DNA from 4 places in the Methylotenera sp. 1P/1 genome. Region 1 is predicted to be linked to each of the others. Evidence: predicted binding sites of a transcription regulator. Region 1 holds the regulator's gene; each other region holds the start of a gene.

Region 1 (7,954 bases):
ACTCACGTTCTTCCAGAATGCTTTCTGCAAGCGTTGCTTTTTCATTGCTGAGAGGGTGTTTGCGTCTGGTTTCAGAAAAGCGCTTTACCAAGCTTTCTAAGGTGGAGTCTAAATACAAGACGCTGACGTCGATGCCCTCGGATTTCAACTGTGTAATGGCGTTGGGTAACGCTTTTAATGCGGCGCTGCGGCTATCAATGCTGATCGCCACTTTCACTTTCTTGTTGGCTTTGCGCAGGCTGTCAGTATCTAAATGTTGCGCGATTTGTGGCAGCAAGGTTGCAGGTAAATTATCAATGCAATAAAACCCGCTGTCTTCGAGCACGCGCAAAGCGATGGTTTTGCCGGAGCCAGATAGCCCAGTGACAATAATCAGTTGCATTTATGATTTCTTGCTTTCTTTTAGCATGATTTGCTTTTGACGCTTGGTAAATTGCTGCGTTGCATTAATACCGCGTAATAATAGCATGTGATTGCGCACGGCTACCTCCACCAAAACCGCAATGTTGCGGCCTGCCGCAATGGGAATCACCACTTTGCTGATATCTACTTCCAATACGCGCTCATACTGTGTTTTAGCATTTAGGCGGTCTAGCGCAAGTGGGTTAAGCGTATCAGCCAATTCCAATTGAATCATCAAATCTAAGGGCTTGGTAGGCTTGACTGCATTATCGCCAAATAATGCCCGAATATTGAGTATGCCTAAACCGCGTACTTCTAAAAAGTCTTGCAACAGTTCTGGGCAGCGACCTTCTACCCGCTCTGGGGAAATACGATAAAAATCTACAATGTCATCGGCCACTAAGCGATGCCCGCGCGAGATCAATTCGAGCGCTAACTCGCTCTTACCAATGGCAGCATTGCCTTTAATCAGTACACCAAAGCCTTGCACCTCCATAAACACGCCGTGCAAGCTGGTCGATTCTGCGGTCGCAATGGCCAAATAGTGGCCGAGCAACTCCATCAACTGTGGGCTGGGCAGGGGGGAGGTGAACAGCGGAGTTTGCGAGCGATCAGCCGCTTTTAATAATTCCTCTGGCGCTTTTTCGCCATTGGCCACTATCACGGCGGCAAGGTCAGTCGCAAATAAATTACTGACCGCCTGTTGCATGGCAATTATGCTGAGATTGTGTAAATAGTCCATCTCAGCACAGCCTAATACCTGTACCCGGTTAGGGTGCACAAAATTTAAGTGGCCAACAAGTGCTAGGGATGGTTTGGTAACAGTACCGGAGGTGAGTATTTTATTGCCGCCTTCAAGCCCTGCTACCCATTGTAGTTTGAGCTTGCGGCGGATTTGTGTGAATAGCTCGTCAACGTTAATTTGAGCCATAGATTAAAGAAAGATTAATTAGGAAGCTGGTGTTGGTCAACATTCTGATGTTTCACAGCACCATTGGTTTTGTGATGATCGCCATGTTTCTCTTTGTGTTTTACCACTTGACGGTCCAGTTTGTCCGTCAGCATATCAATGGCGCTATACATATTCTCATCGGCACAAGCAGCGTGTAGATCGTTGCCTGGTACATGCAGTGTAGCCTCAACCTTTTGGGCGAGCTTTTCTACAGACATCGTAACCTTTACATCAATCACATGATCGAAGTGATTGCTGATTCGCGTGAGTTTACTTTGCACGTACTCACGTAACGCAGGTGTAATTTCTAAGTGATGCCCAGTTAATTGTAAATTCATGACTTGCTCCTTTTTGAAATTGCTCCAAGAAGAAAAAGCATCTCGGAACAATTTCAGTTTACTACTTTGGCGTTGGCTTGCAACTATCCAATTGCACTATTCGGTAAGAAAATTTCCTGTATGGGAATTTAGTTGAGGGAAACTTGCGCTAAATCAAATCGTTAGCGTGACCCTACAGTGATTTCCTCAAATTTGCAGGCGGGATATTGAGCGATTCACGATATTTGGCAATGGTACGGCGTGCCACCACAATGCCTTGGTTGGCCAGCGTATCCGTAATTTGATTGTCGGAAAGCGGTTTTCTGGGGTTTTCTTCGGCCACCATCTGTTTAATCAACGCACGAATCGCAGTGGCAGAACACGTGCCGCCCACATCAGTCGCTACCGAGCTACCAAAGAAATATTTAAGCTCATATACACCACGTGGAGTGAGCATATACTTATGCGTAGTCACGCGTGAAATGGTGGATTCATGCAATTCTAACTCTTCAGCAATCTCGCGCAGCACCAATGGGCGCATGGCAATATCACCATGCTCAAAAAAGTTGCGTTGTCTATCTACAATAGCTTGCGAAACGCGCAAAATAGTAGAGAAGCGCTGCTGAATGTTTTTAATCATCCATTTGGCTTCTTGCATTTGGCTCTGTAAATATTGCCCGGAATTTTCGCGGTTGCGTTTTAAAATATCCGCATATAGTTGGTTAATACGTAATTTTGGAATAACGCCATCATTCAGTGTGGCGACCCAAATGCCTTTGATCTTCTTCACAATCACATCATGTTGAATGTAATGATCGTGCGACAAAGTCACAAATTGGCTACCCGGTTTTGGGTTTTGTTGTTTGATAAGCGTCTGCGCGCCTTTTAAGGTAGCTTCATCGCAACTCAGTAGTTTGCGCAGCTTGCCAAAATCTTTGTTAGCCAATACCGGTAAATGGTCTTGAATAATGGCGATGGCTTGTTTCAGGTAGGGCGTGTCTGCATCTAGTGCATTGAGTTGCAAATACAGGCACTCTTGCAAGTTACGTGCACCTACGCCAATAGGATCCAAGTTTTGAATCAGCTTGAGCACCGTTTCAAGCTCAAGCATATCAATTTCAAGCTCGAGCGGCAGGCTATCTGCCAGCTCATCTAGCGACTGCTCAAAGTAACCATCATCATTGATACAATCAATCATAATAGAGACCAGCGTTTGGTCACGTTCAGACAGCGGCACTAATTTCAGTTGACCCACAAGGTGATCGCGCAGGCTGATGCTAACGGTGTCTTGTCTGGTAAAGTCGCCGTCATCATCGTCCGAATTGTTTTGGCGTCCACCTTCATCCCAGTTGCTGGTGCTGCCGTACTCATCAAATTCATCTTCAAACTCAGGTGCTGAGAACTCTTCTGAAGTGGGCGCTAACTCATCGTCACGTTCAGCCGTGCTCTCAGCAGGCGCGCTAATTTCAGAGGTGGTGGCGTTATCAAATACATTGGCATCTTGCTCTTGCTCAGAAGCTTCGCTAGAGGCCTGGCTGTTATCAGCGCTGGGGGCTTCTGCACTGCCGCCACCATCGTCATCACCATCGACTAACTCCAACAATGGGTTGTCTTGTAAGATGGTTTCTAGCTCTTGGTTGAGCTCCAGTGTAGACAGCTGCAATAACCGGATGGATTGTTGCAGCTGCGGGGTGAGCGCTAAGTTTTGAGAGATGCGGAGTTGTAAGTTTTGTTTCATAGCATTCAAAGTGGTTAAAGTCTAAAGTCCCGGCCTAAATACACTTCGCGTACGGCTTCATCTTTTACAATTTCATCTGGGCTACCTGAGGCAAATACAGTCCCATCGTTCACAATATAGGCACGATCACAAATGCCTAAAGTCTCACGCACATTGTGGTCTGTAATGAGAATGCCAATATTTTTACTGCTTAAAAAGCGGATAATTTTCTGAATATCCAGTACCGCAATCGGGTCAATCCCGGCAAATGGTTCATCTAACAAAATAAAGCTTGGGTTGGTGGCTAGGCAACGTGCAATTTCTACACGTCTGCGTTCACCGCCAGACAAGCTGACGGCCATGCTGTTGCGAATATGCACAATGTGCAGTTCTTGCAATAGAGATTCTAATTGTGCCTCGCGCTCTTCTTCGGTTAGGTCTTGCAGCTCTAGCACCGCCATGATGTTCTCAGTGACGGTCATTTTTCTGAAAATAGAAGGTTCTTGCGGCAAATAAGACAGCCCCATGCGCGCACGGCTATGGATAGGCAGGCGGCTTAAATCTTTGTTGTTCAGCAAAATCCGGCCAGCATCTAACGGCACTAATCCTACCATCATATAAAAGCTGGTGGTTTTGCCGGCGCCATTGGGGCCAAGTAAGCCGATGATTTCACCGCTTTGGATGTTTAACGAAATATCTTGCACTACGGTACGCGTGCTATACGATTTTCTTAAATTTTCGACGATTAATTCACTCATAAATACTCAATACTATTGATTCTCTTCTTTAGGTTGCAACCCAAGCTGAAGTGTCTTGTTGAGTCTTAAGTTATTCACTGGTACTGTGTTCGTGCTATTTTTTGCAGGGGCCGTGGCCGCAGGTTGTTTGTTTTTGGGTTGAATAATGGCTTTAACACGCCCAGTATTGCCGCCTTCGGTGTTGGATTTTACCCCGCCAATCACTTCTGCATATTCGGCATTGGCGTCGTAACTAATAAAATCACCATGCACAATGTCTTCGCCACGCTTGACCCAGGCTTTGGTATAAAGCTGTACTTTGTCCATACGGCCATCGTACTCAATACGTTGCGCACTGCCTTCCATGTATTCATCTTTGCCCTCACGTTTTTGTTTAAACGTGGTGGGGTTACCGGTGGATGTGCTGTGCTGAAAGCCCTCTTTGTCTTCGCGTACCACTAGTTTATCGGCATGGATGATCAATGTGCCTTGGGTCAAAATCACGTTGCCGGTATAGGTGCTGGTTTTTTTTGCATCATTCACAGTGACTGTATCCGCTTCCAACTCAATGGGCTTATCGCGGTCTGCCGCCTCTGACCAAGCCTGTAAAGGCAGGCACAGTAAGCCAAGTAAATATGCGCTGGTGTAAATACGTTTCAACATTGAATCTCCCTACGGTTTCTTATTCACACCCGCTGGTTTGGTACGTGCGGTGCTGGTTTTACTATTCGTTTTGCTGTTAATACGTTTGTCGATATTCGGCTTAACTGCTTGGTTTGGCTTAACTGCTTGGTTTGGCTTTGCCAAGGGGTTGTTTTTTGGCACAGGCCGTTCATAGTGCACGCGTACTTTATTCAGTAAAGTCATGGTTTGGTTTTTTTTATCAAACACCATGCCTACTGCAGTGACTTTGGTTTTAGGCGCCTGCGTAATCACGACCGGACTTTGCGTGGTGGCTAAATCCTTGTCCGGTTCTATGGTTAATTTTTCTGTAGTGAGTTGCATTTCGCCTTTGTCTGCTGTGGCTTGGCGCACTACTTTTACATTGTCTACAAACTCTACAGTTTCACCGTTACTGGAGACATACCCGCGCAAGCCCTGAATTTGCGTGTAAGGCTTATTCACGGCAAATTGTGTAAAACGCGGGCGCTGTAACACGGTGGTGTCGTCATCCGGAAAGTGGGACATCTCTGCCGCCGCCAATACATAGCGTAATTTACCGCCAACGTCGGTTTGCGTTGTAACAAAGTTATGTAGTTTATAGTCAGGATCATGTCGATTGCTGCCATCAATGCTCGGGCCTTGTTCTTGCACGGTCTGGTTAATCCAAAACGTAATCACCGCTAGCATGAATGCAAGCGTGAGAGGGAACAAAATAGCATGGCGGTTGTACATGAATCCGTGGCTTTAGCATTGAAAAAAAGGCGCCATTTGTGCCTCTAATGTATTTTGGGCCTGCATAATCAACTCACACACTTCGCGCACTGCGCCGCGACCACCTTCTTTTGTGGTGACATAGTGCGCGCGTTCCTGTACTGATTTTGGTGCGGCGGGGACGGTAATGCTGAGGCCACAACGCAACATAGGCGGCATGTCTACAACGTCATCGCCCATAAAAGCAGTTTCCTCTGGGCGTAAGTTAAGTTTGGCAATCAGCTCGTTAAATGCCACTAATTTGTCTTCTACCCCTTGGTAGAAATGTGCAACGCCCGTGCTTTCTGCGCGCTGTGTCACCACTTTAGAAGTGCGCCCGGTAATGATGGCCATTTGCACGCCGCTGTTTTTGAGCAGTTTCATGCCCAAGCCATCTTGGGAGTTGAATGTTTTGTATTCTAGGCCATCGTCACCAATGGTCAGGCCGCCATCCGTCATGACGCCATCTACATCAAAAATCACCAATTTAATTTGCTTGGCACGTTGGAGTACGTCTTGATTCATTAAACAACTTTCGCTTTGAGTAAATCGTGCATATTAAATGCGCCGACTAGTTCGCCCTGACGATTTATGACCATCAGTGCATTGATTTTAAAATTTTCCATCAGCTCGACTGCTTCAACCGCCATCTGATCCAAGTAGATGGTTTTGGGTGCCGTGTGCATGACTTGTGCGATGGTGGTATCGCTAGGTGACACGTTATTGCAGAAGGCACGGCGCAAATCCCCATCGGTAAATATGCCAACAGGGTGTTGCTGCGCATTGGTAATTGCAGTAAACCCTAGGCCTTTTTTGGTGATTTCCAATAGCGCATCGGTCAACATGGCGTTGTCTTTTACACTGGGGATAGCATCGCCCGTACGCATCACGTCTTTTACACGGGTGAGTAGTTTTCTACCCAAATTACCGCCAGGGTGGGAGCGGGCAAAATCTTCTGCGGTAAATTCACGCAAATCTAATACGCATAGCGCAAGGGCGTCACCCAAAGCCAATGCCGCTGTGGTGCTGGCCGTAGGCGATAAGCCCAATGGGCAAGCCTCTTGAGATACTTTTGCGCTTAAATGCACATGAGATTCTTTGGCTAGCGTAGACGTATCGGTGCCGGTAATGCTGATGATTTTGGCACCTAAGCGTTTGATGGTGGGCAAAATGGTGAGGATTTCTTCACTTTCGCCAGAGTTGGAGAGCGTAATCACCACATCTTCACCGGTAATCATGCCTAAATCGCCATGGCTAGCCTCGGCCGGATGCATAAAAAAAGCGGGTGTGCCGGTGCTGGCAAGTGTTGCCGCAATTTTTCGGCCGATGTGCCCGGATTTTCCCATGCCGCTCACCACAACACGACCATGGCATTGTAGAATGAGGCTAACAGCGCGCTCAAACTCTGCATCTAGGCGCCCTGCAAGCATTTCAATTTCATTCGCCTCGAGCAGCAGCACTTTTTTAGCCAAGGCTAAAGAAGGTAACTTCTCGCTGATGGCTGGCTGAATGTGTAGGTTGGGTGTTGACATAGAAGTTAGTATAACAAGGTAGTCTGCTCTGAATAAAGTAAAAAACGTAGATTCAGGGTAAAATTTTAAAAGTAGGCACATTTTTTGCCTTGCTTGCGTTTTAATCAAGGCAATTTCTAAAAATAAAAAGAAAGCGTTGTACCAGCAAAATTTGCTAGTACACCATATTGAATGTAGAGAGGCCAATGTTTAACTCACTTACCACCGTCTTGCTATTACTCATCGGCTCTGTGTTTGCCGTTGGTATCTTTCGTGCGTTGCGATTGCCTGCGATGCTGGCCTATTTTTTGGTAGGCGTCTTGCTGGGGCCATCTGCCTTTGGTTTGATTCAGAATACGGAGTCTAGCCGTCACTTTGCCGAGTTTGGTATTGTGTTTTTAATGTTTAGTATCGGCTTGGAATTTAGCTTGCCTAAGTTATACGGCATGCGTAAAACCTTGTTTGGCTTGGGCGGTTCACAAGTAGCCATTAGCATGGCCGCTGCAATGTTGATTGGGTGGCTATTTGGTCTATCGCCCGCCAGCGCATTTGTGATTGGTGGCGCACTGACCATGTCTTCTACAGCGATTGTGTCCAAAATACTGATGGAGCGGGTGGATTTAAATTCCAGACATGGTCGGTTGAGTATCGGGATTTTGCTATTCCAAGATTTGGCGGTCATCCCTATTTTGGTGTTGATTCCTACGTTGGGCTCACATACCGAAAACTGGCAAACCGTACTTGGCTTGTCGTTAATCAAGTCGGCAGTGCTGCTGTTTATACTATTTAAGTTTGGCAAAAATTTGCTTAACCATTGGTTTGATTTAGTCGCCAAACAACGCTCACGCGAGCTGTTTGTGATGAACGTATTGATGGTGACATTGTTGTTGGCTTATGCCACCAAC
Region 2 (7,954 bases), 1.8 Mb from region 1:
GCGCGGAAATCTAAACTCCACAAAAGGATCAAACCAGTGTTTTTCAAACTTGTAGCCAAATGCGCGTAAATCCGCCACGACATCGGCCATATCTTGCGCAACAAAGTGCGGCAACATCCAACGATCATGCAGCTCTGTGCCCCAGTGAATCAACTTACCTTGATAAGGTTCTTTCCAAAACCTTGCTACCAATGCACGCAGCAACAAGCTTTGCAGCAAGCTCATGCGTGCATGCGGTGGCATTTCAAATGCACGAAACTCAACCAAACCCAAGCGCCCAGTGGGCCCATCAGGCGAATAGAGTTTATCAATCGAAAATTCGGCGCGATGCGTATTGCCGGTTAAGTCCACCAATAAGTTGCGTAATAAACGGTCTACTAGCCAAGGCTTTTCACTTTCGGCCATGTCTGGCAATACCTTATCCATTTGCTGAAATGCAATGGAAAGCTCATATAAATTATCATCTCTGGCTTCATCTACGCGTGGTGATTGGCTGGTTGGACCAATAAAAGTACCCGAGAATAAATAAGACAGCGCTGGGTGGTTTTGCCAGTAAGTAATCAAGCTTTTGAGTACATCCGGGCGCCTTAACATCGGGCTATCCGCAGCGGTTACGCCACCCAATGTGGCATGATTACCGCCACCTGTACCTGTATGGCGGCCATCTAACATAAATTTCTCGGTGCCCAATCGCGCGAGCCTAGCCTCTTCGTATAGCACCGTCATTTTATCCACCAGCTCTTGCCAATTGGCAGAAGGATGAATATTCACCTCAATGACACCGGGGTCTGGCGTCACACTTAATACTTGGATACGCGCATCACGTGGCGGCGTATAGCCTTCAATCCACAGTTTCAATTTCAGTTTGGCCGCTGTATTCTCTACTGCAGTAGCCAACGCCAAATAGTCTTCCAAACGTGTGACTGGTGGCATAAATACATACAACCGGCCTGCACGTACTTGCACACAAAGTGCAGTATGAATCACTTCTTTGGGGAGTGGCTTTGCAGATTGATGCTTAACACTGACTGTTGGTTTAAGACTGCTTGCCTCATATTCCGCCAAAGACGCTAGCTCAACAAACGTATCCAGCGGAAACTCCGCTTCCATCTCCTTGGGTAGCTTCCATGGCAAAGAGCTTAACGGCAAGCGCAAACCCATTGGAGAGTCCCCACTAAGCAAATACAGATGCTCACGTTTGAGCGGCCATTTACTGGTGAGCCATTCCCCTGCCTTTTTAGTGTCAACTGGCTTAATCGGCATGACAAAACCAACCACCGCACCTAAATCAGTTTCTAACAATCGCGCTAAGCGACGACGCTCTTCACTGTCTTTCAAATTCGCTTCTAGCGGATCAATGTTTTCGGGCAGGTTTTGCTCAAAATTAATTTGCGACAATACATCTTCATAGGCGGGAATCAAGCACGCCTGTGGAAAATGTAACTCCATGGCCAAGTGCCGCGCAAAGAGCTCTGCTTCTTTAGCGGTGTAGCCATCTGCTACGCCTTCCTCGGAGAATAAACTAGCATCACGCCAAATAGGCTTGCCATCTACACGCCAATACATATTAATGGCCCAGCGTGGCAACGGTTCACCTGGATACCATTTGCCTTGCCCATAATGTAGCAAACCTCCTTTGGCAAAATGCGCTTTTAACTTCAATGCAAGCTTACCTGCCAACTCGCGCTTCTTTTCACCATGTGCCAGCGTATTCCACTCTGGGCCATCCATATCATCAATAGACACGAACGTAGGCTCACCGCCCTGCGTTAGCCTTACATCTTGCTTTTTAAGGTCAGTATCTACTTTTTTGCCAAGCCGATCGATCTTTGCCCAATCATCCTCGCTATAAGGCTTTGTTACACGCGGGTCTTCGTGAATGCGGGTAATCGTCATTTCATGCTGAAACGTCACTTCGGCAATATCGGTGAAGCCTGTTACCGGCGCAGCAGAAGATGGTACCGCGGTACACGCCAAAGGAATATGTCCCTCGCCCGCCATCAAGCCGGATGTAGGATCTAGGCCTATCCACCCTGCACCAGGCACATACACTTCGGCCCAAGCATGCAAGTCTGTAAAGTCCACGGTAGTACCACTGGGGCCATCTAACGCTTTGATATCAGCAGTGAGTTGAATGAGGTACCCAGACACAAAACGTGCTGCCAACCCTAAATTGCGTAAAATCTGCACCAGCAGCCACGCACTATCACGGCAGGAGCCAGTGCGCTTAGTCAAGGTTTCTTCTGGCGTTTGCACACCTGGCTCCATGCGCACCAAGTAACCAATGTCACGCTGCAAGTGTTGATTCAGTGCCACCAAGAAATTTGCAATGCCTAACTCCGGTTGCACAATGTCGCGTTTAGCTTGTGTAATCCATTCTGTTAGTAAAATGGATGTAGGTTCTGGCTTTAAATATGCACCAAGTTCGTACGCCTGTTGCTCTGTATAGTGAAATGGAAAATGCTCCGCGTACTTTTCTACAAAGAAATCAAATGGATTAATCACGGTCATGTCTGCCACTAAATCGACCGTAAAATCGAGCGCACGCACCTTTTCGGGGAATACGTACCGTGCAATGTAATTGCCGTAAGGGTCTTGCTGCCAATTCACAAAATGTTGCGACGGATTTACTGTAATGGAATAAGACAGTATGGGCGTACGTGCGTGTGCGGCTGGCTTTAAGCGAACTTCGTGGGGGGAGAGGCTAACAAGCCGGTCAAATTGATAACTGGTTTTATGATGTAATGCGACGCGAATTGCCACTTCATTCCCTCAACAGCTTAATTTAAAGATTGTTTTATGAATAGCAATGCAGGAACCATGCCAAAGCGCATATTCACTACAGCGACCACCACTGTCAGTGTAGCCCAAGCAAACCTTATGGGTAAAAAAAATGGCCCGATAAGGGCCATTTTTAAGAATTCTATTGTTTAGAATTCACAAGTTTGAATTCTAGGTGAATTAAGCTTTTTGAATGTTAGAAGCTTGTTTACCTTTTGGACCATCTGTCACGTCAAAACTAACGCGATCGTTTTCTTTCAAACTTTTGTAGCCGCTATCAACGATAGCTGAGAAATGTGCGAATAAATCGTCACCGCCTGCGTCAGGAGTAATGAAACCAAAACCTTTTGCATCATTAAACCACTTTACAATACCTGTTGCCATAATATTACTTTCTTACTTTAAAAAGGGAGGCACCCTGAAAGTTTTTACTTTCCAAAAAAAAAGAGTCATCAAGACTCATCAAATTAAAATTTAAAAACGCCTAATGCACCTTGTACGCCCTATATAAAACCGAGTCAAGCTTTATTTTAACTCTTTGCGATAATCTTCACATTAATGGTCTTATTGCAACAAATTTGCTATATAGAGGCATCAGGTCTATACTTCGCCCACTTTGAATGTGCATATAGCACATATTCACATAATATCCCTAAGTAGTGCTCAACAAACACTACAATTTGCTTGCAAGCTCCTCTGAGATTGTTGCGTAAAACGGGTCTCATTACAGATTGGAGTGCAGACATGGCTAAAGAAGAGCTGATTGAAATGAACGGCGTGGTCGATGAAATTTTACCCGACTCACGTTATCGCGTCACACTAGAAAACGGACATAAATTAATTGCGTATACCGGCGGAAAAATGAAGAAAAATCATATCCGCATTTTGGCCGGGGATAAAGTCACGCTAGAACTATCGCCTTACGATATCAATAACGGTCGCATTACCTTTAGACATATTGAATCCAAAGGTAGTTTTACACCGGTAAAACGACGCTCATATTAAAAACTGCGTTCAAACCTAGCAGAACCTTTTGCCAGCCATCGTGCTGGCTTTTTATTTTTAAAGCGTATAACTCACTATTATAATAGAGGCTTTGCTTAACTCTTAACTTTGGAAAGAACGCGTGGCGCATTTAGAAACAGATATATTGTTGGTAGGTGGTGGCATCATGAGTGCAACTTTAGGCACACTCTTTCATGCGCTTGACCCAAGCTTAACCATCACTATGGTAGAGCAGCTTGCCGATGTCGCCTTAGAAAGTTCTGATGCACTGAATAACGCAGGCACTGGCCACGCAGGGTATTGTGAGCTGAACTACACGCCACAAGCTGATGATGGCAGCATCGGCATTCAGCGCGCGCTCAATATCAATGCCGCCTTTGAGGTTTCACTGCAATATTGGGCACACTTGGTAGAAACAGGCGCACTCCCCTCACCCAACCGCTTTATGACCAAGACACCACACTTGAGCTTTGTTTGGGGTGAAAAGAATATTGCGTTTTTACGCCAACGGGTCGCCCAACTCAAGCAACATCATCTGTTTGCAGACATGCAATATTCAGAAACACCCGAACAACTGCAAGCATGGATGCCATTGATGATGGCCAATAGACATCATGGCGAATCACTGGCTGCCAGCTATATTGGACATGGCGCCGATATTGATTTTGGTGCACTCACACGCTATATGGTGAGATATCTGCAATCTAGCCCAAGCTTCACCTTACTCAAACAAACCAAAGTCAGCAACCTGACCAAAGTGAAAAATCGCGCCAAAGACAATACCTGGCATGTGCACTTGCAAGATTTGCAAACAAAACATAAACAAACTGTTAAAGCGAAATTCGTATTCTTAGGCGCGGGCGGCGGTGCATTACCCTTACTGCAAAAAGCCAATATTGACGAAAGTAAAGGCTATGGTGGGTTTCCGGTCAGCGGCCAATGGCTGATTTGCCACAATGAAGCCGTCATTGCACAGCATTACGCCAAAGTGTATGGCAAAGCTGCCGTGGGCGCGCCACCTATGTCGGTACCACATTTGGATACCCGTGTTATCAACGGCAAGCGTGCCTTATTGTTTGGGCCATTTGCAGGGTTCACTACCAAGTTTTTAAAAGGCGGCTCTAAGCTTGATTTAGCCAAATCGCTCAAGATGAACAACTTAAAAGCCATGATCAGTGTGGGCCGCCACAATATGGATTTAACCAAATACTTGATTAAAGAAACCAAGCAAACCCATGCGCAGCGCATGAACGCTTTACGTGATTTTCTACCGGATGCGAACGCTAGCGATTGGACCTTGGAAAATGCCGGGCAACGTGTGCAAATTATTAAAAACAGCGAAGAGAAATGGGGCAAGCTAGAGTTTGGTACCGAGATTGTTGCCGCTAAAGATGGCACCCTTGCTGCCCTACTCGGTGCATCACCCGGTGCATCTGTCAGCGTACAAGCTATGCTGGATGTACTCCAACGCTGTTTTAAAGACCGCGTTGCAGAAGCAGATTGGCAACACAAGCTGAAAGCTGCTATTCCATCTTACGGTGAATCGCTGGTTGACAATGCAGAGTTACTGAAACGGGTAAGACAACATACGCATCAAACGTTAGGTTTGATGTAATCGCCATATACACGCTACTTTTGCTAGCGTGTGACTAACCACCCAAGCACAAATAGGTTGATACCCACTGTTACCCAAAAGATCAGCCTGAACTCTCTTTTGACAGACTTATGGCGCAATATTGATTGCGCCAATATTGCCCCTGGCCAACCGCCCACCAATGCCAGCACATGCAAAGTGCTTTCTGGTATTCGCCAACGATTGCCTTTTGCTGCTGCTTTATCCATCGCATAAGCAATAAATGTCAGTGCCGCAATCACTGCATAGACTTTAACAATGAACATAGACTGCTGGCTTGTGAAGATAAACCAGCCCAAGCTAGCTAAAGAGACTATGATGAGTGCTCTGCGAAGCCAAATGTATTGCATATAACAAGTCCTTGATTAAGCGTTTAAATTACGCTGTCTGCGCACCTCGTATAAACACATACCGCTAGCCACACTAACATTCAAACTCTCAACAGAACCATACATTGGAATTGTCACCAACGCATCGCACGTTTCGGCCGTCAAGCGGCGAATGCCTTCACCTTCTGAGCCTAAAACGATGGCAATCGGGCCATCAAGCTTGGTATTGAGGAGCGTGCTAGGTGCATCCATGGTGGTACCGACTACAGTGACCCCTGCGTCTTTTAACTCACGCAAAGTACGCGCCAGATTCGTCACAGCAATAAATGGCACCGTCTCCGCTGCACCGCTGGCGACTTTTCTTACGGTTGCATTCAAGCCCACTGCACGGTCTTTCGGTGCAATCACGGCATGCACGCCCATGGCATCAGCCACACGTAGGCATGCACCTAAGTTATGCGGGTCTTCTACGCCATCCAGCACCAAGAAAAAAGGCGGCTCTTTGAGATCTGACTCTAAAATATCGTGAATGTCTTTATATGGAATCGGCGTATCCACTACACGTGCAATCACGCCTTGATGACGACCATTTAAACCTGCCATTCCATCTAAACGGCTGCGCTCTACTTGCATGACACGCACGCCGGCACTGTCTGCCATATTGAGCAAATCTTTCATACGTGCATCGACACGATCACGGTCGATCAAAATTTCTTGGATACTGGTGCTGTGTTGGCGCATGCGGCTTAATACCGCGTGGAAGCCAAATAAAATTCGGGACTCTGACATACTGCTTACTCACTTATTCATTCAATTAGAAAATACGTTCATTTAAAACAGATTAACGTTTAGGTTTGCCTTTATTTTTTTGATCTTTTAGGCGTTGTTTATGCTTTGCCGGAGGTTTGGTGGCTTTACCAGCACTAGGCTTTTGGTGTGCAGACTTAGCAGCATTGGGCTGCTTAGCCTTTGCGTTATTAGAGACACTACGCTCTTTTTTGGCCTGCTCTAAGGCACGTGTTGTTTTTGGTTTGCTTTCCACAACACGTTCCACCAATGGTTTGCTTACGCGTAATGTTTTTTTGCCAGACTCGCCTTCAGCGGTTGATTGGTTGCTTGGTATATCGCTTAGCGTGTCATCTATCACCTGTTTGGATTTACCGTTACTCAGCCCGCCATTACTCACTAGGGTAAAATCCATCTTGCTGGTTTCTAAATCTACGCGCGCGACTTTGATGGTGAGACGATCTCCCAAGCGGTAGCGCATCCCTGATCGTTCGCCCAGCATTTCGTGGCGTGCTTTATCGAACACAAAGTAATCATTGCCCAACTCTGTCACGTGTAACAAGCCTTCTACGTACACCTCATCTAACGCCACAAACAGACCAAAGCTGGTCACGCCAGCCACTGTACCTTCAAATACTTCACCAATCTTATCTTGCATGTAGAAGCATTTCAGCCAGTTCGTCACATCGCGTGTCGCATCATCTGCACGTCGCTCGGTCATGGAGCAATGTGTGCCCAAGCCATGCCAGTCTTTGGCGTTATATTTCTCACCATTCACCACCGCTTTAATCGCACGGTGAATCAATAAATCTGGGTAGCGTCGAATCGGCGAAGTGAAATGCGCATAGGCATCATATGCCAAGCCAAAATGGCCAGCGTTATCTGGGCTATACACAGCTTGCTGCATAGAGCGCAACATCACCGTTTGTAATAACTGTGCATCCGGACGCTCTTTAATGCGTGCCATGAGCTTACCGTAATCTTTAGCTTGTGGTTTTTCACCACCGCCTACACCAAATCCAAATTCACCCATAAACAGGCGCAATGCTTCCAACTTCTCTGGCGTGGGGCCTTCGTGGATACGATAAAGAGCCGGATGCTCGTGCGACATCAAAAACTCTGCTGCGCAGACATTGGCTGCGAGCATGCACTCTTCAATCAGTTTATGCGCCTCGTTACGGGTGCTTGGCACAATCTTGTCAATCTTGCCGTTGTCGTTAAAAATCATCATGGTTTCAGAGGATTCAAACTCAATCGCACCGCGCTTTTCGCGCTGTTTGAGCATGAGTTGATACACACTATATAAGTGCTGCAAATGTGGCATTAACCAAGTGTATTCTTGTGCCAACTCCCCTTCTGGGTTTTGCAGTATTTCATACACTTTGGTGTAGGTCATGCGTGCTTTTGAGCGCATCACCGA
Region 3 (7,954 bases), 1.0 Mb from region 1:
CTTTACCTTGTGCTGCCGGTTCCCACATTTTTTTCAACTCTTCAACGCTCAATGATTTAACGAAATCATTGTTTTTGTTGATCACCACGGTTAATCCATCGTAAGCAACAGGTAGTTCAATGTATTGAATACCCGCTTCTTTACACGCGTCCATTTCTTTTTTCAAGATAGGGCGTGATGCGTTTTGTACATCGGTTTCACCACGGCAAAACTTTTTAAAGCCACCGCCAGTACCAGAAATACCGACCGTTACTTTGACTTTCTTTTCATTTTGATAGTCTTCCGCTACCGCTTCGGTAATTGGATAAACTGTGCTTGAGCCGTCAATTTTAATGATTTTTTCTGCGGCTTGAATAGGTTGAATATTGAATGCTGCAGTGACTAAGGCAGCAACGCTTAATGATTTAACAAACAGTGTTTGCATTAAAATCTCTCCGAATTAAAATGAATTACATCTTGTTTAACTATGCTCGATCTTGCTAAAGCAGATTCAATCGAATGTAAGTTGGAGAGAGTGTATGAAATATTTGTGACAGCAATATGACAATATTTGCGGGACTATTTTGAATATTTTTTGAGCCCAATACGTACTATGCAAACTGTAAAAATCTACCATAATCCAGCGTGTGGCACATCGCGAAACACGTTGCGAATGATTCGTGCCAGTGGCGTTGAGCCAGAAGTGATTGAGTATCTGAAAACACCGCCTGACCGCGAGACTCTGTGCGCTTTACTGGCTGCTATGAATATCAGCCCTAGACAATTGTTGAGGGGAAGGGTACGCCCTATTCTCATCAACCGCCAGATAGTCGTCACTAGCAAGGGCACGCGCTTGTGTCGACCTTCTTAGTTGGTATTGGCGATATTGGAAAATCCCAATATTGGCACGTTTACCAAAGAATATGGCGAAGTTATCCAAACCTAAAGCACCCAACTCTATAGCACTTAGCACGCATACAACGTGCATTCGGCGCTTCCTGTATAATCGCGGTTTTACTTAAATTGCTAGACCTATGGAAGCCGAACAACTCAATCAGATTGCCAACCGTTTAAATGATTTAAACGCTCGTAACCTTGCCCTTCGGGGGTATCTTTGACTTTGAAACAAAGTCACAGCGCCTAGAAGAGGTCAACGGTTTATTAGAGGATCCGAAAGTTTGGGATGACGCGCAAAAAGCGCAAAAACTAGGGAAAGAAAAGCGCGAGCTAGAGCTGGTAGTCAATACGCTCAATAGCGTGGAGCAAGGCATTCAGGATAGCCGCGATTTGTTTGATATGGCGCGTGAAGAAAATGATGACGAGACGCTGCTCAGCGTAGATGCAGACTCGTTAGCAGTGGAGCAACGTATTGCGGAGATGGAGTTCCGCCGCATGTTTTCTGGCCCCATGGATGCTAATAATTGCTTTATTGAGTTTCAATCAGGTTCCGGCGGTACCGAGGCGCAAGATTGGGCTGCGATGTTACTGCGTATGTATTTGCGTTATTGCGAACGCAAAGGTTTTAAAGTGGAAGTGCTGGAAGAATCAGAGGGCGATGTGGCAGGCATTAAAGGCGCATCTATTAAAGTCTCTGGCGATTATGCTTACGGCACCTTGCGTACCGAAAATGGTGTGCATCGCTTAGTGCGTAAATCTCCATTTGACTCAAACGCCAAGCGCCATACCAGTTTTGCCAGCGTGCAAATATTCCCAGAAGTCGATGATTCGATCGAGATCGATATCAACCCTGCCGATTTGCGCATTGATACCTATCGTGCCAGTGGTGCCGGTGGCCAGCACATCAATAAGACAGACTCTGCAGTCCGTATCACGCATTTGCCGACCAACACGGTAGTGCAATGTCAGAATGACCGTTCACAGCATCGCAACCGCGAAGAGGCGATGAATATGCTGAAAGGTGCTTTGTATAACTTGGAGTTAAACAAACGTAACGAAGAGAAACAGGCGCTGGAAGACGCTAAAACTGACATCGGCTGGGGACATCAAATTAGAAGTTATGTGTTAGACCAAGGTCGTATTAAAGATTTGCGAACCAATGTTGAGATTGGCAATACGCAAGGCGTACTGGATGGCGACCTAGACCCCTTTATACAAGTGAGTTTGAAGCAGGGCGTATAACACTAACCTGTCTTAGCCTGTATTTCTTAAGCCTGCTGCAATGCCATTAATGGTGAGGTGGATAGAGAGCTTGAGCTTCTCATCCGTGTCGCCTTGACGATGGCGCTGAATCAATTCCACCTGTAGATGATTGAGTGGATCTAAGTAAGGCAGACGGTTGCGAATAGAGTTAGCCAAGGTGGGATTGCTACTCAAGCGCTCAGTGGTACCTTGTAGCAAATTCACCGCATCTGTGGTCAGCTGATATTCATGTGCTATCCGGCTAAAAATACTTTCACGTAATGCTTTATCCTCTACCAGATGCGCGTAATGTCTGGCCACCACCAAATCAGTTTTGGCCAGCACCATGTCTACATTGGCAATCAGGGTTTTAAACAGCGGCCAATAGGTCAACATCTCTTTCAGCGTTTGAATGCGCGTTTCTTGTCCAGATTCATCGCTATGAATGTATTGGTGAATAGCACTGCCCAAGCCAAACCAGCCCGGTAATAGTAACCGACATTGCCCCCAAGAGAAGCCCCATGGAATTGCGCGTAAGTCTTCAATTCTGCGGGTAGATTTACGCGCGGCAGGACGGCTACCCAGATTCAGCTCGGCAATTTCAGAAATCGGTGTTGCTGCAAAAAAATAGTCGGCAAAACCAGGGGTTTCGTACACTAGGCTGCGGTAGCTGGTCATGGCGGTGGTGGATAGCGCTTCCATCACACCCTCAAACGCACGCCTTTTCTGTACCTCTAAATCATCTAGCGGAAACAAGCTCGCATCAATGGTGGCGGCAATTAAGGTTTCTAAATGTTGTCTGCCCACCTTAGGGTCTGCATATTTATTGGCAATGATTTCACCTTGCTCGGTCAGTCGAATTTGCCCATCCACCGTGCCATGTGGCTGTGCCATGATGGCTTGATAAGTTGGACCGCCACCGCGACCAACAGTACCGCCGCGTCCATGGAACAGACGGAGCTTAATCTTGGCTTGGCTGAATAGTTCGACTAAGGAAATCTCAGCTTTGTAGAGCTCCCAGTTAGAAGTTAAGAAGCCACCGTCTTTATTGCTGTCAGAATAACCCAGCATGATTTCTTGTTCGTTGCCTTGATAACGCAATACATGGCGTATGCCCAGCAAACTGAGCCATTGCCCCATGATGAGTGGTGCATGACGCAAGTCGGCAATGGTTTCAAATAGCGGCACAATATTTAAATCTACTTGAATCTTTTGTGAGCCCCAAATGCCACGCAGCATGCCGCTCTCTTTTTGGAGCAGCGCTACTTCTAGTAAATCAGAAAGTGTTTCTGTATGCGAAATAATGTATTGGCGAATGGCGCGCTGACCGTAGCGTTTGCGAATCTCGCGGGCTTGGTTCAATACACCAATTTCGGTGTGCACCAATTCTGAGTATTGTTGAAATGCTGAAAACAGCAAGCGTGGCTGCTTCAGCTCATCTAACAGTGTTTTGACTTTTTCGTCTTCAGTCAGCTCATCGTAATTAAAGTCATAGCCGGCTTTATGAAACAACTCTTTAATCACGGCCTCATGCACGTCAGAAGACTGGCGGATATCAATGGTCGCTAAATGAAAGCCGAAAGTTTCAATGGCTTTGGTCATTTTGCCTAAACGAGCATAGACCAACTTTTCGCCTTTGTTGGCTTTCAGAGAGTTCGTCAGTATCGCCAGCTCCGCCAATAGTGCATCGGCATCTGGGTAAGGTGCAACATTGGTGGGTACGTCCTTAAATTCTACCTGCGGTGCTAGCTGCTGAGCGGTGACCAATAGTTTGTCAAATATGCCATTGATCGCCAATCGGTAAGGCTCATCCAGACGATGCGGTGATTGGTCTCGTGAACGGACGGCCAGTGCCTGTACGGCCTCGTCAATGTTAATTAAGCGAGATGAAATGGCAAGCTCACGTCGCAGCGCATCAAACTCTTTGACGTAGTGTTTAAACACAGCAGCCGTTTGTAAATGGATGGCTTGTAGCAGTGTGGTGCCATTGACAAAAGGATTGCCGTCACGGTCGCCGCCAATCCAGCTGCCCATGTTGAGAAAGCTAGGCAAGGTGTAATTGGCATTGGTACCTGATTTGTAGAGAGTGTTTAATTCACGTTCCAAATCTTGCAGAATTTCAGGAATCACCTTGAGAAAAGTGGTCTCGTAATAGCTCAGCGCATTCTCAATTTCGTTGACCACAGTGAGTTTAGAAAAGCGCAGGATTCTAGTTTGCCAGAGCGAGCAAATAGCGCCTTCTATCAATAAATGGTTCCGTTCTAACTCTTTCTTTGAAAGTAGTGAGCCACGTTCGGCCAGCAAAAATGCCAATGTGTGCTCAATATCTAAAATGCTTTTACGTTGCACCTCGGTCGGGTGTGCCGTTAACACTGGCGAAACCAGCGCATCTTTAAAAAATGAATCAATGGTGTCAAACGGGAGTTGGTGTTGGGTAATTTTATCCACGGAATGTGCCAACATGCCCGGGCTTAGGTTGTCTTCATTCAGGCGAGTCAGTTGCTGGGTGTATAGATCCTCTGCAATATTCACCAAATGTTTAAAGTAGCTAAATGCACGCACCACGCAAATGGTTTGCTCGGGCGTCAGGTCTTTCAGGTATTTTTCTAATTGCAGCGAGGCGTACTGGTCATTTTCACGATGAAACTTCACTGCGGACTTACGAATGTTCTCAATTAAATCAAACTTATCTTCGCCTTCTTTCTGCATAATCACTTGGCCGAGTACACGCCCAAGATAGCGAATGTTTTCTTTGAGTTGCTGGTTTTGTTTTGTGAACAGGTTAGTCATAACATTGCACGGAATAAGCGTAATGCTTATTACTAAGCAACAACTGCACCAATCAATTTACATTCTATAAATCAATCATTTACATATTTAATGGGCATGAAAAATCCATTGGTTTGCCCCAGCAATAGCAACATTGCACATTTATAGTGCCGCATGGCTAAGTCGCATTGGTCGTACGCAATAAAAAGCAATCAATGTTAGAATACGCGCTTATTTGCGCCAAGTTTAACGCGCTAACCTAAACAGTGTTGAGACCCTTTCATGAGTGAACCAGTAACTTCTGACGAAAACAAAATGCCGCTAGTTGAAAGCAATTTAGCAGATGAAAATCATGTGATTGCCGAGCGTCGCGAAAAATTAAAAACCATGCGCAGTGAAGCGCAGGCGAGCCAAACAGCGGTGTTCCCCAATGATTTCAAGCCTCAACACAAAGCCAATCAGTTGCATGCGCAGTACGATAGCTTTGATAAGGAAACGTTGGACCCGCAAGCTATTCCAGCCACTGTCGCCGGCAGAATGATGCTCAAACGTGTGATGGGTAAAGCCAGCTTTGCTACTATTCAAGATGCCACCGGTCGTATTCAATTGTATGTAGCACGTGATGATGTTGGTGAGGAGTTATACGAGCGCTTTAAACATTGGGATTTAGGCGACATCATGGGGGCTACTGGTCGTTTGTTTAAGACCAAAACAGGCGAGCTTTCCATTCACGTGACAGCGATTCAACTGCTCACTAAATCTTTGCGTCCGCTACCAGAGAAGTTTCATGGCTTGCAAGATCAGGAAATCAAGTACCGCCAGCGCTATGTGGATTTGATTACCAGCGAAGAAACGCGTGAGACATTTAAAGCGCGTAGCAAAGTGGTGTCTGCTATTCGCAACTTTATGATTCAAAACGAGTTTTTAGAAGTAGAAACACCGATGTTGCATCCGATTCCTGGCGGCGCGTCGGCTAAGCCTTTTATTACGCATCACAACGCGTTGGACATGCAAATGTTTATGCGTATTGCGCCTGAGTTGTATTTAAAACGTTTAGTGGTGGGTGGGTTTGAGCGCGTATTTGAAATCAACCGTAACTTCCGTAATGAAGGCTTAAGCGTCCGCCATAATCCAGAATTCACCATGATGGAGTTTTACGCAGCGTATACCGACTATCAATGGTTGATGGACTTTACCGAGCAATGTATTCGCGCTGCGGCCATTGCGGCACGCGGTACAGCGGTATTAAGCTATGACGGCAAAGAGGTCGATTTAAGCAAGCCGTTTGAGCGGTTGACCATCGTCGGCGCAATTCAAAAATATGCACCGCAATACACGCTAGAGCAATTAAATGACACAGCATTTTTACGTGCGGAAATATTAAAACACGGTACAAAACCGTTTGACCATGCCGGTTTGGGCGCGCTGCAATTAGCATTGTTTGAAGCAACCGCGGAAAGCCAATTGTGGCAGCCGACGTATATTATTGACTACCCGGTAGAAGTATCGCCACTGGCAAGAGCCTCAGATAAAAATCCAGACATTACCGAGCGTTTTGAGCTATTTATTACTGGGCGCGAAATGGCCAATGGCTTTAGCGAGTTGAATGATGCAGAAGACCAAGCAGCACGTTTCCATGCGCAGATGAAAGCAAAAGAAGCCGGAGATGCAGAAGCCATGTATTACGATGCGGACTTTATTCGTGCCTTGGAATATGGCATGCCACCTACGGGCGGCTGTGGTATTGGCATAGACCGCTTAGTCATGCTGATTACCGATAGCCCAAGTATTCGTGATGTGATTTTATTCCCGCATATGCGCGCGGAAAGTTAAGTAATCCCTTAATTTTTTGACTGCGTAGTAAGAACAAAAGCCGATGCATCATAGTGCATCGGCTTTTTTGTTGTAAATGTGCAAAACTAGTCCGTTGATTAGCTCTTTGTCATCAATTTGTCATATTGCCCCCTCAAAATGCGTTCATCAAAAATTGATCGTTAATCAGAGGGGAATCTGAATGAATTTGAAGTTACGCGGCATGGTAGCAATCGCGCTGGCAAGTACATCGTTGATGAGCGTGAATGCGCTTGCTGACTCCACTAGTGACTTAGTACAAGCCTTGGTGAGTAAAGGCGTCTTGACGGAAGAGGAAGGCGCTTTATTAACCAAAGGCCGTGCTGAAGAGATGAGTGTCCAAAAAACAAAAGAAAAGAAAAACTGGACTAGTCATGTGAATATTCGCGGTTATGTACAAACACGCGCGACCAAAATGCTGGGCGGTGATGAAGGTGTTAACTTATGGTCAGACCGCTCTGTGGGGGATGACCGCTCATTAGGTGGTGCAGATAAAAACTTATTGATCCGTCGTGCGCGCGTGATTATCTATGGCGATTATGGCGATCACTTAAGTTACTATATTCAGCCAGACCTTGCCAGCAGCCCACAGGGTGCGTCAGGTGGCGGTTTCAATTATGCACAATTGCGTGACGCATACGGCGATATTAATATTGATGCAACCAAAGTGCACCGTGTCCGTGTTGGTCAATCCAAAGTGCCTTTCGGCTTTGAAAACTTACAATCAAGTTCAAACCGTTTAACACCAGACCGTAACGATGCATTGAATAGTGCGGTCAAAGATGAACGTGACTTGGGTGTGTTCTACTACTATACCCCGCAAAACATTCAAGCCTTGTTTGAAGAAATTGGCAAGCAAGGACTTAAACACTCAGGCAACTACGGTATGTTGGGTGGTGGTTTCTACAATGGTCAAGGTGCTAACGCGCGTGATACCAATGATAACTACCACTTTGTAGCACGTGCCACTTATCCTTGGAAAACGGAATCTGGTCAGATTTATGAAGCAAGTATTCAGGGCTACCATGGTCAGTATGTACCATCGACAGGTACTTATAACAGAAATGCGATTGGTGCTACATCTGGAAGTACGCCAACCATTGAAGGTGGTGCGGCTGGTAGATACCGCAACGGCTTTACGGATGAGCGTGTAGGCGTGAGCTTTATCATGTATCCACAACCATTTGGTTTACAAGCTGAATGGAACTGGGGTAAA
Region 4 (7,954 bases), 1.3 Mb from region 1:
GTACGGACTGTAAGAACCTGACTTGGGATATCGAAGCTATTCTGGCTAATATTCAACAGCCGGTGCAGCCAAACACAGAAACACATTAATGCTTAATGCTAGCAGCGTTATCTTCAAATAGTTGAGCTGTTTCTTGTTCATCAAACACATAATGTTTGTTGCAAAAGTCGCAATGAATTTGGATGCTGCCTTGTTCTTCAATAATGGTATCGACTTCAGCATGCCCAAGCATGGTGAGCATGTTGGCCACACTGTCACGGGTGCAGCTACAAAAGGCTTTAGTGGTGCGGGCGCTAAATAAGCGTACTTCTTCTTCGTGAAACAGGCGTGTAAGTAAATCAATGGGGGCGAGCATCAGCTCTGCGTCTGTCACCGTATTGGCCAGCTGATTGACTCGGTTCCACACGTCTATATCTTCTGCATGTTGATTGGGTAGCTTTTGTAATAGCATACCAGCTGCTTGTGTGCCATCGCAATGCAACCAAATAGACGTGTCAATTTGCTGTGAGCGCAACATGTAGTGCTCTAGCATTTCTGCAATGCTGTCGCCTTCAATGGGTACAATGCCTTGATACGGCTCCCCAATTTTTGGGTCTAGAGTAATCACAAATTGTCCATGCGTAATCAGTTGTTTAAATGTGGTGTCGTGATGTGCTGTTTCTTTATCCAGCAGTGATTGATCCCATTTCGCGGTGGCGCGCATTTCCAAATCAGAGCTGCACTCCACTACCAATAATTTGAGAATGCCACGCCCTTGTAATTGTAGTATCAGCGCACCTTCCATTTTAAGGGTGGAAATCAGCAGTGCGCTCGCAGTCATTAGCTCACCCAATGCACGCTTTAGTAATGGCGGCAGTGCTTGGTGCTGTAACGCGTCGATATAGGTAGCATTAAGATGCGCCACGTTACCGCGCACTGGCGTGTTGTCAAAAATAAATGGGTGTAAGGTGTCTTGATATGTTTGCATGCCGCTATTTTAACATCTCTATATTTGCTGCATATAAAAAAGCCCATGTGTGGCATGGGCTGAGTAAATAGTTTGGTGAGTTGCCTCTATATTAGAAGTTGTAAATTAATGTTGCACGGCCAGTAATGGGTGAACCAGGCGTGATGTTGTTATTGGTATGTGAGAACAATGCATATTCTTTGTTAGTGATGTTCTCAATGTTGAGCTGCAGGCGTAACTTCTCACTGAACTTGCCAAAGACTGCTGCATCGTAACGGGTGTAGCCTGGCAATATTGTGCTTTGTGATACGGTTGGCAGTTGTGCATAGCGATCAGATGTGCTGACAACACCTAGAGCCACCGCCCACACATCATTAATCTCATATTTGTTCCATAGAGATAGGGTGCGGTCAGGCGTTTGTGCTAATTCTGCGCCTTTAGCAATGACATTTGCTGCAGTTGTGTTTGCTTGCGTTTCGGTAATCTCACCTTTTTGAAAAGTAACACCGCCAAATACGCTCCATTTGTCAGTAATGTCGCCAGAAACCCCAAGCTCGATACCTTTGGTTTCTTGACCATCAACCAAAATAGAGTTTGCGCCAGGGTTACTAGGATCAGCAACTAAAACATTCTCACGTTCCAATTTATACACCGCAGCCGTTAGCGCTAAGCTCGGATTCACATCCCACTTCGCACCCACTTCATAGTTGATAAATTTCTCTGGCTTGAAGGATGCATTGCTCGGCGTTAAAGAGGTTAATTGGTCGCCAGCACGTGGCACATATGAAACGCTGTAGTTGGTATAAATGGAGATAGCCTCTACTGGCTTGAAAATCAGACCCGCGCGTGGTGATAATAAATTATCACTGACTTTAATCTCGGTATTGTCTAATAAGTTAGTAAAGTCCGTATCAAAGTTATCATTTCGTAAGCCAACAATCGCCTGCCATTTTGGGCTAAAAATGATTTGATCTTGCAAATAAAAGGCTGCTACGCTCACATCACTTTTTCTGTTGGTTGCCAAAGCGGAAAAAGAGGCAGAAGGCAGATATGGATTGCTTGCGGAAACTACAGTCGCAATATTGGTTGAGCCCACTGTTGGTTGAAAACGTTTGCTCGTTGTATCTTGTTTTGCCAACTCCATACCGAATAACAGTTTGTGTTCAACAGAGCCTGTTTTTGCATTGTATGTTAAGTCAGTTTGGTTGATGATGTTTTCACGATCTGTCTCATCAAGGTAAGCACCAAATTGAACAGTACCGGCGTTGGTCACGGAGTTTCTGGCAAACACGTTTTGATAATATTTATTGTAGTTGGCGTAGCGTGTACTATTTTTAACGCTGATGCCGTTATCAAAAGCATGTTCTATGGATGCATTGAAAGCGACCGTTTCAGTTTCAGTAGGGCTTAGATGGGCATTCCCAAAAAATGTGTCGTAGTCACCGATTTTATAAGGGCGATTTTTCAATGTTGAGTTGCCAGGACCATTCACTGAAGGTACACCACGGTCTGCCACACGTTTGTCTTTAAAATACTCCATGCCAACGATGATTTTTGTATTTTCATCCGGGCGTATCGTCACGGTTGGCGTCACACCAAAACGCTCTAAATTCACGCCATCACGATAAGAGTCTGAATTCTCATACATAGCATTTATGCGGAAAGCGATTTCATCATTGAAGGCTTGGCCATAATCACCGGTAATACGTTTTTGGTTATACGCGCCGTAACTAGCAGTCAATTCACTAATCGGTGTCCAGCCAGCTTGCTTACTCACGCGATTAATTGCGCCGCCTGCACCACCACGTCCAAATGCCATGCCATTGGGGCCTTTTAACACCTCTAAGCGGTCTATATTGTAAAAGTCGCGGTAAGTTTGCACATCATCACGCAAGCCATCTAAGAAAAAATCGCCAGTCGTGGCATTGCCACGGAAGATCAATGCATCACGGTTACCTTCGCCTTGAGCTGCTTGCACACCCGGCACATATTGCACGGCTTGTGAAATGCTTTGAATCGATTGATCTTGAATTAAATCTTGTGGAATCACGGTAATGGATTGGGGTGTATCACGTAATTCCGTATCTGTTCTAGTAGAAGCAGAACTTTTTTTGGCGTTGTAGCCTTGTACTGGTTTTGTGTCGTTATCTTTTTTAGCTGACACTGTAATTGTGTCTAGTTCTATGACATCTTCTGCTAAGGCTGTGTTGGCAATAAATGAACATAGGGTAGATGCGACCACAAAGTGAATGTTGTTGTATAAAGCATTATTCAGCTTTTTAAGTTGAAAGTTTGGTGTAGCTTCAGAAGCGTTAGCGCTTTGTATCATTGACAATCCTAACAATTAATTGATTTTTTTTACAATTTTTAGAATGGTAATAAAAATGAGAATAATTATCAATAATATAGCTAGCTAAATGTTAGTGTGCTAAATATTATTAGGCGGTGATTTTGTGAATATCCCAATGTGCAATGGCCCATGCCCAAATAGTCGCAAGCGTGGCGTTGTGTAGCGAGGCTGGAGGAGTTTGTTTCAGAAAGGCGAGCGCATTGAGTAGTTGCGTGCTGGCATCGTTGGCTAGTATGGCAGGTGCTAATGTCTGTTTACTCAGTTTCTCGCCATCAGCATTCATCACAATCGGGATATGCGCATAGTTTAGCGTAGGCAACTGCAGCAACTGTTGCAGATAGCGTTGCCTAGATGTGGAGTACAGCAAATCTGCACCACGTACCACGTGTGTTACACCCTGCATTGCATCGTCTACCACTACCGCCAACTGATAAGCAAACAAGCCATCTGCACGTTTTAAAACAAAGTCACCAACATCTGTCGCAAGCTGCTGATGGAGTGCACCTTGAATACTGTCATGAAAGTCATCTACAAAATCTTGTGTTTTTACACGCCAAGCCACAGGTGCTTGTGACTTAATGGGGTGATGCAAGCAAGTGCCCGGGTAAATAAAGCCTTCTATACCTTGGCGGGTGGACGAGTCTGCAATCTCCTTACGGGTACATGTACATGGATACACCCAAGTTTGGAGCTGTTGTAGCGCTATTGCATAATGCGCAGTTTGCTTGCTTTGGTAGATGACTTCGCCATCCCAACTGAATCCGTAGGCTTCTAGGCAATGGAGTATGTCTTGTGCTGCGCCTTTCACTTCCCTTGGTTTATCCAAGTCTTCAATGCGCACCAACCATTGCCCTTGGTTGGCTCTGGCATCGCAGTAGCTAGCGACCGCAGCTACCAATGAACCAAAATGCAAAGGCCCGGTGGGAGAGGGGGCAAAGCGGCCCACATAAGACGACATGGTTATTGAAGTGTTTGCAGGTATGGGGGAATATCCCAACTATGTAAGTGTTTGCCAAGCAGCTGTAACGTGCATTGCATGCGCTCAGCACCGTTGGCGTTGAGCTCAAAGGCATATACGCGCAAAAATTGAGCATGGCCATGCGCATCACGCGCGATGCTGATTTTGGTGCAAGCGACGGTTTCGTCTAGTAGTTGTAGTTGAAACCGTTGCGCTAACGTATGGCCATATTGAATCGCAGCCTCACGCTTTGCAATGGTATCTAGCCAAAACCAGGCGCAGCCAATTAATATAAGTAATAGAGCAATTTCCAAGAGAATCCCTGCATGATAATGTTGATATGGGTATAGACAGCGGCAAGAATATATTTGAATATTTGCCCACTTGAATTATATTAGCTAACAATCCTCAAATTATCATCAAAAAATGAATAAAACGCGCGAAGATGATGCAATAGCTGCTTATTTTAAGCTGTTAAGAAGTAAAGGTGGTGATGATAAAAGCATCTCTCAGCGAGAGCTATTCTTGTCACAATTGACGCCTTATCTTGCAGGAAAAGAACTTGCCGGCACTGTCTATCGAGAGTCATTAGAACAGCTGATGGAAGGGCAGGCAGCAGCAGACTGGCCAGCCAATCTCGTGATTGCACGTGAGTTTTATCCTTTCTGGATGGCAGATATCAGAGCCATTAGCCAATTGAATTCAGAAGGCGGGTTTGATTTACACCCGGTAGATTGGATGCCTGCTGAAGTTTCTTTGGCTGACTTATGGAAGAATATCGACCAGGAAAAATTTTCCACGGCAGAAAGCTGGGCCATTAAATCCTACCTCAAAGCGCTCACCGATGAGGTGGCGGATGCTGAAACGATTGATGTCCGTATCAAATTTGCCAAAATATTAATAGTACGCCTGCGCGATGCGCCATTGACCGAAAAAAACGCATACCGTATCGCGGTAGATGCAACGACACCTTTGTTTGAGCTTAAGAAAACGCGACAACTGTTTTTGGTCGTCGTGCGAGAGTTCTATAACTTCTGGTCTGGCAATCCGGATGCTAGAGACCATGTGCTCAAAGTCAGTAAAGTGAGTATCTTGTAATCAAATATATGCACATATTTTGTGCAATGCACAGTGCATAGCACTTTTTTTGTGCAAATTATAAACCCCCGTAATAAATAGTCTTTAAAAATCAATACACTGCCTTTTGGCGTGCATTTTGCTTTCTGTCATGCAAATAAAAATAATCCATATAACGATTTAAGGAGATAGTCATGGAGGGATTGGTGACAGCCAACGACGTATTATTTGTGTTATTAGGGGCCATTATGGTGCTTGCCATGCATGCTGGCTTTGCATTTTTAGAGGTAGGCACCGTACGTAGTAAAAACCAGGTCAATGCCTTGGTCAAGATCATGGTAGATTTTTCTATTTCTACCATTGCCTATTTTTTTATTGGCTATAGCGTGGCGTATGGTGTCAGCTTTTATAGTGGCGCTGAGGTATTGGCAGCTAAAAATGGTTACGATTTAGTGAAGTTTTTCTTTTTGCTCACATTCGCTGCAGCGATTCCTGCAATTGTCTCTGGCGGGATTGCCGAACGCGCTAAATTCAACCCACAAATTGCAGCCACTTTCTTGGTTGTGGGTTTTGTCTATCCTTTCTTTGAAGGCATTGCTTGGAATAAGCATTACGGTATTCAAGATTGGCTATTAGCAAACTTTGGTGCCAATTTTCATGATTTTGCCGGCTCTGTCGTGGTGCATGCCATGGGTGGCTGGATTGCGCTGGCTGCAGTGATTTTGTTGGGCGCGCGTACTGGGCGTTATGCCAAAGATGGTCGCTTACATGCGTATCCGCCATCTAACATTCCATTTTTAGCATTGGGTGCTTGGATTTTAACAGTAGGCTGGTTTGGCTTTAATGTGATGTCTGCGCAGGCGGTACAAGGTATTTCCGGCTTGGTTGCAGTCAATTCGCTGATGGCACTGGTGGGCGGCACATTGGCTGCATTGGTTTTAGGTAAGAATGACCCGGGTTTTGTGCACAATGGCCCATTAGCTGGCTTGGTAGCGGTGTGCGCAGGCTCCGATATTATGCATCCGTTGGGCGCTTTGGCCACAGGCTTGGTGGCTGGCGCCTTGTTTGTATGGGCATTTACGCTAACACAAAATCGCCTCAAAATTGATGATGTACTCGGTGTGTGGCCATTACACGGTTTATGTGGCGCTTGGGGTGGTTTGGCAGCTGGTATTTTTGGTGCCAAAGCATTGGGCGGCTTAGGCGGCGTAAGTTTTGCCTCGCAAGCGGCGGGCACATTGCTAGGTGTCACAGTTGCAGTGATTGGCGGGATTGTTGTGTATGGGTCACTCAAAAAGTTTGTCGGCATTCGGATGGATGCGGAAGCTGAATTTGATGGTGCAGACTTAAGTATCCATAAAATTCCTGCACGCTCAGAGGATTAATTGCAGTATAGATATATTGCAATATGCATTGATCTGTTTCTAAAAAGCCCGCAATCGCGGGCTTTTTTGTTGACCTCATGAAGTTGGCATAGGTAAGACAATTTTTACATAATGTACGTTGGTGGTGCTTTTAGTACATTTTTAGCTCTATTTTTTGGCTATATATAACCAAATATGTAAAAAAAATGTAAAAGAATCAATTACCTATTGAACTTTTAAATGCTGGTCTCATACTATATAGGCAAGTTTTTTGTAAAATCCTAGAGGAGAGAAATATGTTACGTTTAACACTCGGTGCTGCAGTATTGGCGGCTGCATTTGCTACCACTGCCAACGCTGGTCATGAGACATTTACCCCAAAAAGCTATGATAGTTTAGGTAAGTGCTTAAAAGCAGCGCTGACTAAACATGATGGCAAAGTTGTCAAAGTAGAATACAAATCTGAGAAAAAAGCAGGCGTGTATGAGTTTGATATTGAAACACCTGACGGTAAAGCCTGGGATATTGAGTGCAATGCTAAAACAGGCAAAATAACTGAAATCGAAGAAGAAGTAAAAGCGGATGATGCAAAATTCACAGCTCTAGCTAAAGTATCAGAAGCAGATGCGAAAGCCACTGCATTGGCAGCACATCCAGGCAAAGTAGTAGAAGTAGAGTATGAGTTAGAGCCAGATGGTAAAGCTTCTTACGAGTTTGATATTTTGGAAGCGGATGGTGAGGAGATTAAAGTAGAAGTAGACGCAACAACAGGTAAAATTGTTGAAGTTAGCTATGAAAACTATCAAATTGGCCAAGAGTAATTGCAAGTTGGCCTAGAGTAATTTCTAGTGAGTAATTAAAAAAGGCGCCTAGAGCGCCTTTTTTAATACGTATCAATTACATTGTCACACGATTGGTTATTCCAGTCTTATTGCTTAGGCTGCATGTTAAAATGTGGCATGACAAAATTTCATGCCATTATTCCTGCAGCGGGAAGCGGCGCTCGCATGGGTGCAGAGGTTCCAAAACAATACTTGAAGCTCAATGGTAAGCCATTGATTCAGCATGTGATTCATACCTTTGAGCAATCTGCATCTATTCAGTCAGTACATGTGCTGCTAAGCCCCAATGATCGTTATTGGGCAGCATTGGACATCTCATTGGGTTCAAAAACGACTTTACACACATGTGGTGGTACAACGCGGGCCGAGACTGTGTTAAATGGTTTAAATGCAATCAAGTCAATTGAAGATACGGAT

The links. Region 1 encodes sigma-54, which starts transcription at its own class of promoters, with help from an activator protein. Its sites were predicted from a motif close to TGGCACNNTTCCTGCT; they were not measured.
Region 2: A3Q3_RS0101525 (DUF2126 domain-containing protein) is a predicted target of sigma-54. The motif match lies at 2,811-2,826, and genes of this name have one in related genera.
Region 3: ppc (phosphoenolpyruvate carboxylase) is a predicted target of sigma-54. The motif match lies at 4,944-4,959, and genes of this name have one in related genera.
Region 4: A3Q3_RS0103940 (ammonium transporter) is a predicted target of sigma-54. The motif match lies at 5,460-5,475, and genes of this name have one in related genera.

What each region holds. Positions count from the first base shown of each region.
Region 1 covers NZ_ARWC01000001.1:2,171,698-2,179,651, forward strand. Annotated here, with positions in the region: gene rapZ (RNase adapter RapZ) at 1-382, opposite strand, end outside; gene hprK (HPr(Ser) kinase/phosphatase) at 383-1,333, opposite strand; gene hpf (ribosome hibernation-promoting factor, HPF/YfiA family) at 1,348-1,692, opposite strand; gene A3Q3_RS0110445 (RNA polymerase factor sigma-54) at 1,865-3,409, opposite strand; gene lptB (LPS export ABC transporter ATP-binding protein) at 3,424-4,146, opposite strand; gene lptA (lipopolysaccharide transport periplasmic protein LptA) at 4,159-4,788, opposite strand; gene lptC (LPS export ABC transporter periplasmic protein LptC) at 4,798-5,520, opposite strand; gene kdsC (3-deoxy-manno-octulosonate-8-phosphatase KdsC) at 5,533-6,063, opposite strand; gene A3Q3_RS0110470 (SIS domain-containing protein) at 6,063-7,070, opposite strand; gene A3Q3_RS0110475 (monovalent cation:proton antiporter family protein) at 7,256-7,954, shown strand, end outside.
Region 2 covers NZ_ARWC01000001.1:322,590-330,543, reverse strand. Annotated here, with positions in the region: gene A3Q3_RS0101525 (DUF2126 domain-containing protein) at 1-2,763, opposite strand, end outside; gene A3Q3_RS0101520 (cold-shock protein) at 2,962-3,165, opposite strand; gene infA (translation initiation factor IF-1) at 3,526-3,786, shown strand; gene mqo (malate dehydrogenase (quinone)) at 3,908-5,401, shown strand; gene A3Q3_RS0101505 (DUF1294 domain-containing protein) at 5,425-5,769, opposite strand; gene rlmB (23S rRNA (guanosine(2251)-2'-O)-methyltransferase RlmB) at 5,785-6,537, opposite strand; gene rnr (ribonuclease R) at 6,590-7,954, opposite strand, start outside.
Region 3 covers NZ_ARWC01000001.1:1,122,853-1,130,806, reverse strand. Annotated here, with positions in the region: gene A3Q3_RS0105330 (PstS family phosphate ABC transporter substrate-binding protein) at 1-424, opposite strand, end outside; partial or broken gene A3Q3_RS14515 (arsenate reductase) at 593-925, shown strand; one part of gene prfB (peptide chain release factor 2) at 1,014-1,094, shown strand; one part of gene prfB (peptide chain release factor 2) at 1,096-2,118, shown strand; gene ppc (phosphoenolpyruvate carboxylase) at 2,131-4,908, opposite strand; gene lysS (lysine--tRNA ligase) at 5,170-6,720, shown strand; gene A3Q3_RS0105305 (porin) at 6,902-7,954, shown strand, end outside.
Region 4 covers NZ_ARWC01000001.1:840,123-848,076, reverse strand. Annotated here, with positions in the region: gene A3Q3_RS14120 (M48 family metallopeptidase) at 1-89, shown strand, start outside; gene hslO (Hsp33 family molecular chaperone HslO) at 86-967, opposite strand; gene A3Q3_RS0103960 (TonB-dependent siderophore receptor) at 1,059-3,275, opposite strand; gene gluQRS (tRNA glutamyl-Q(34) synthetase GluQRS) at 3,385-4,254, opposite strand; gene A3Q3_RS0103950 (DUF3301 domain-containing protein) at 4,257-4,568, opposite strand; gene A3Q3_RS0103945 (hypothetical protein) at 4,681-5,352, shown strand; gene A3Q3_RS0103940 (ammonium transporter) at 5,526-6,716, shown strand; gene A3Q3_RS0103935 (PepSY domain-containing protein) at 6,992-7,516, shown strand; gene ispD (2-C-methyl-D-erythritol 4-phosphate cytidylyltransferase) at 7,655-7,954, shown strand, end outside.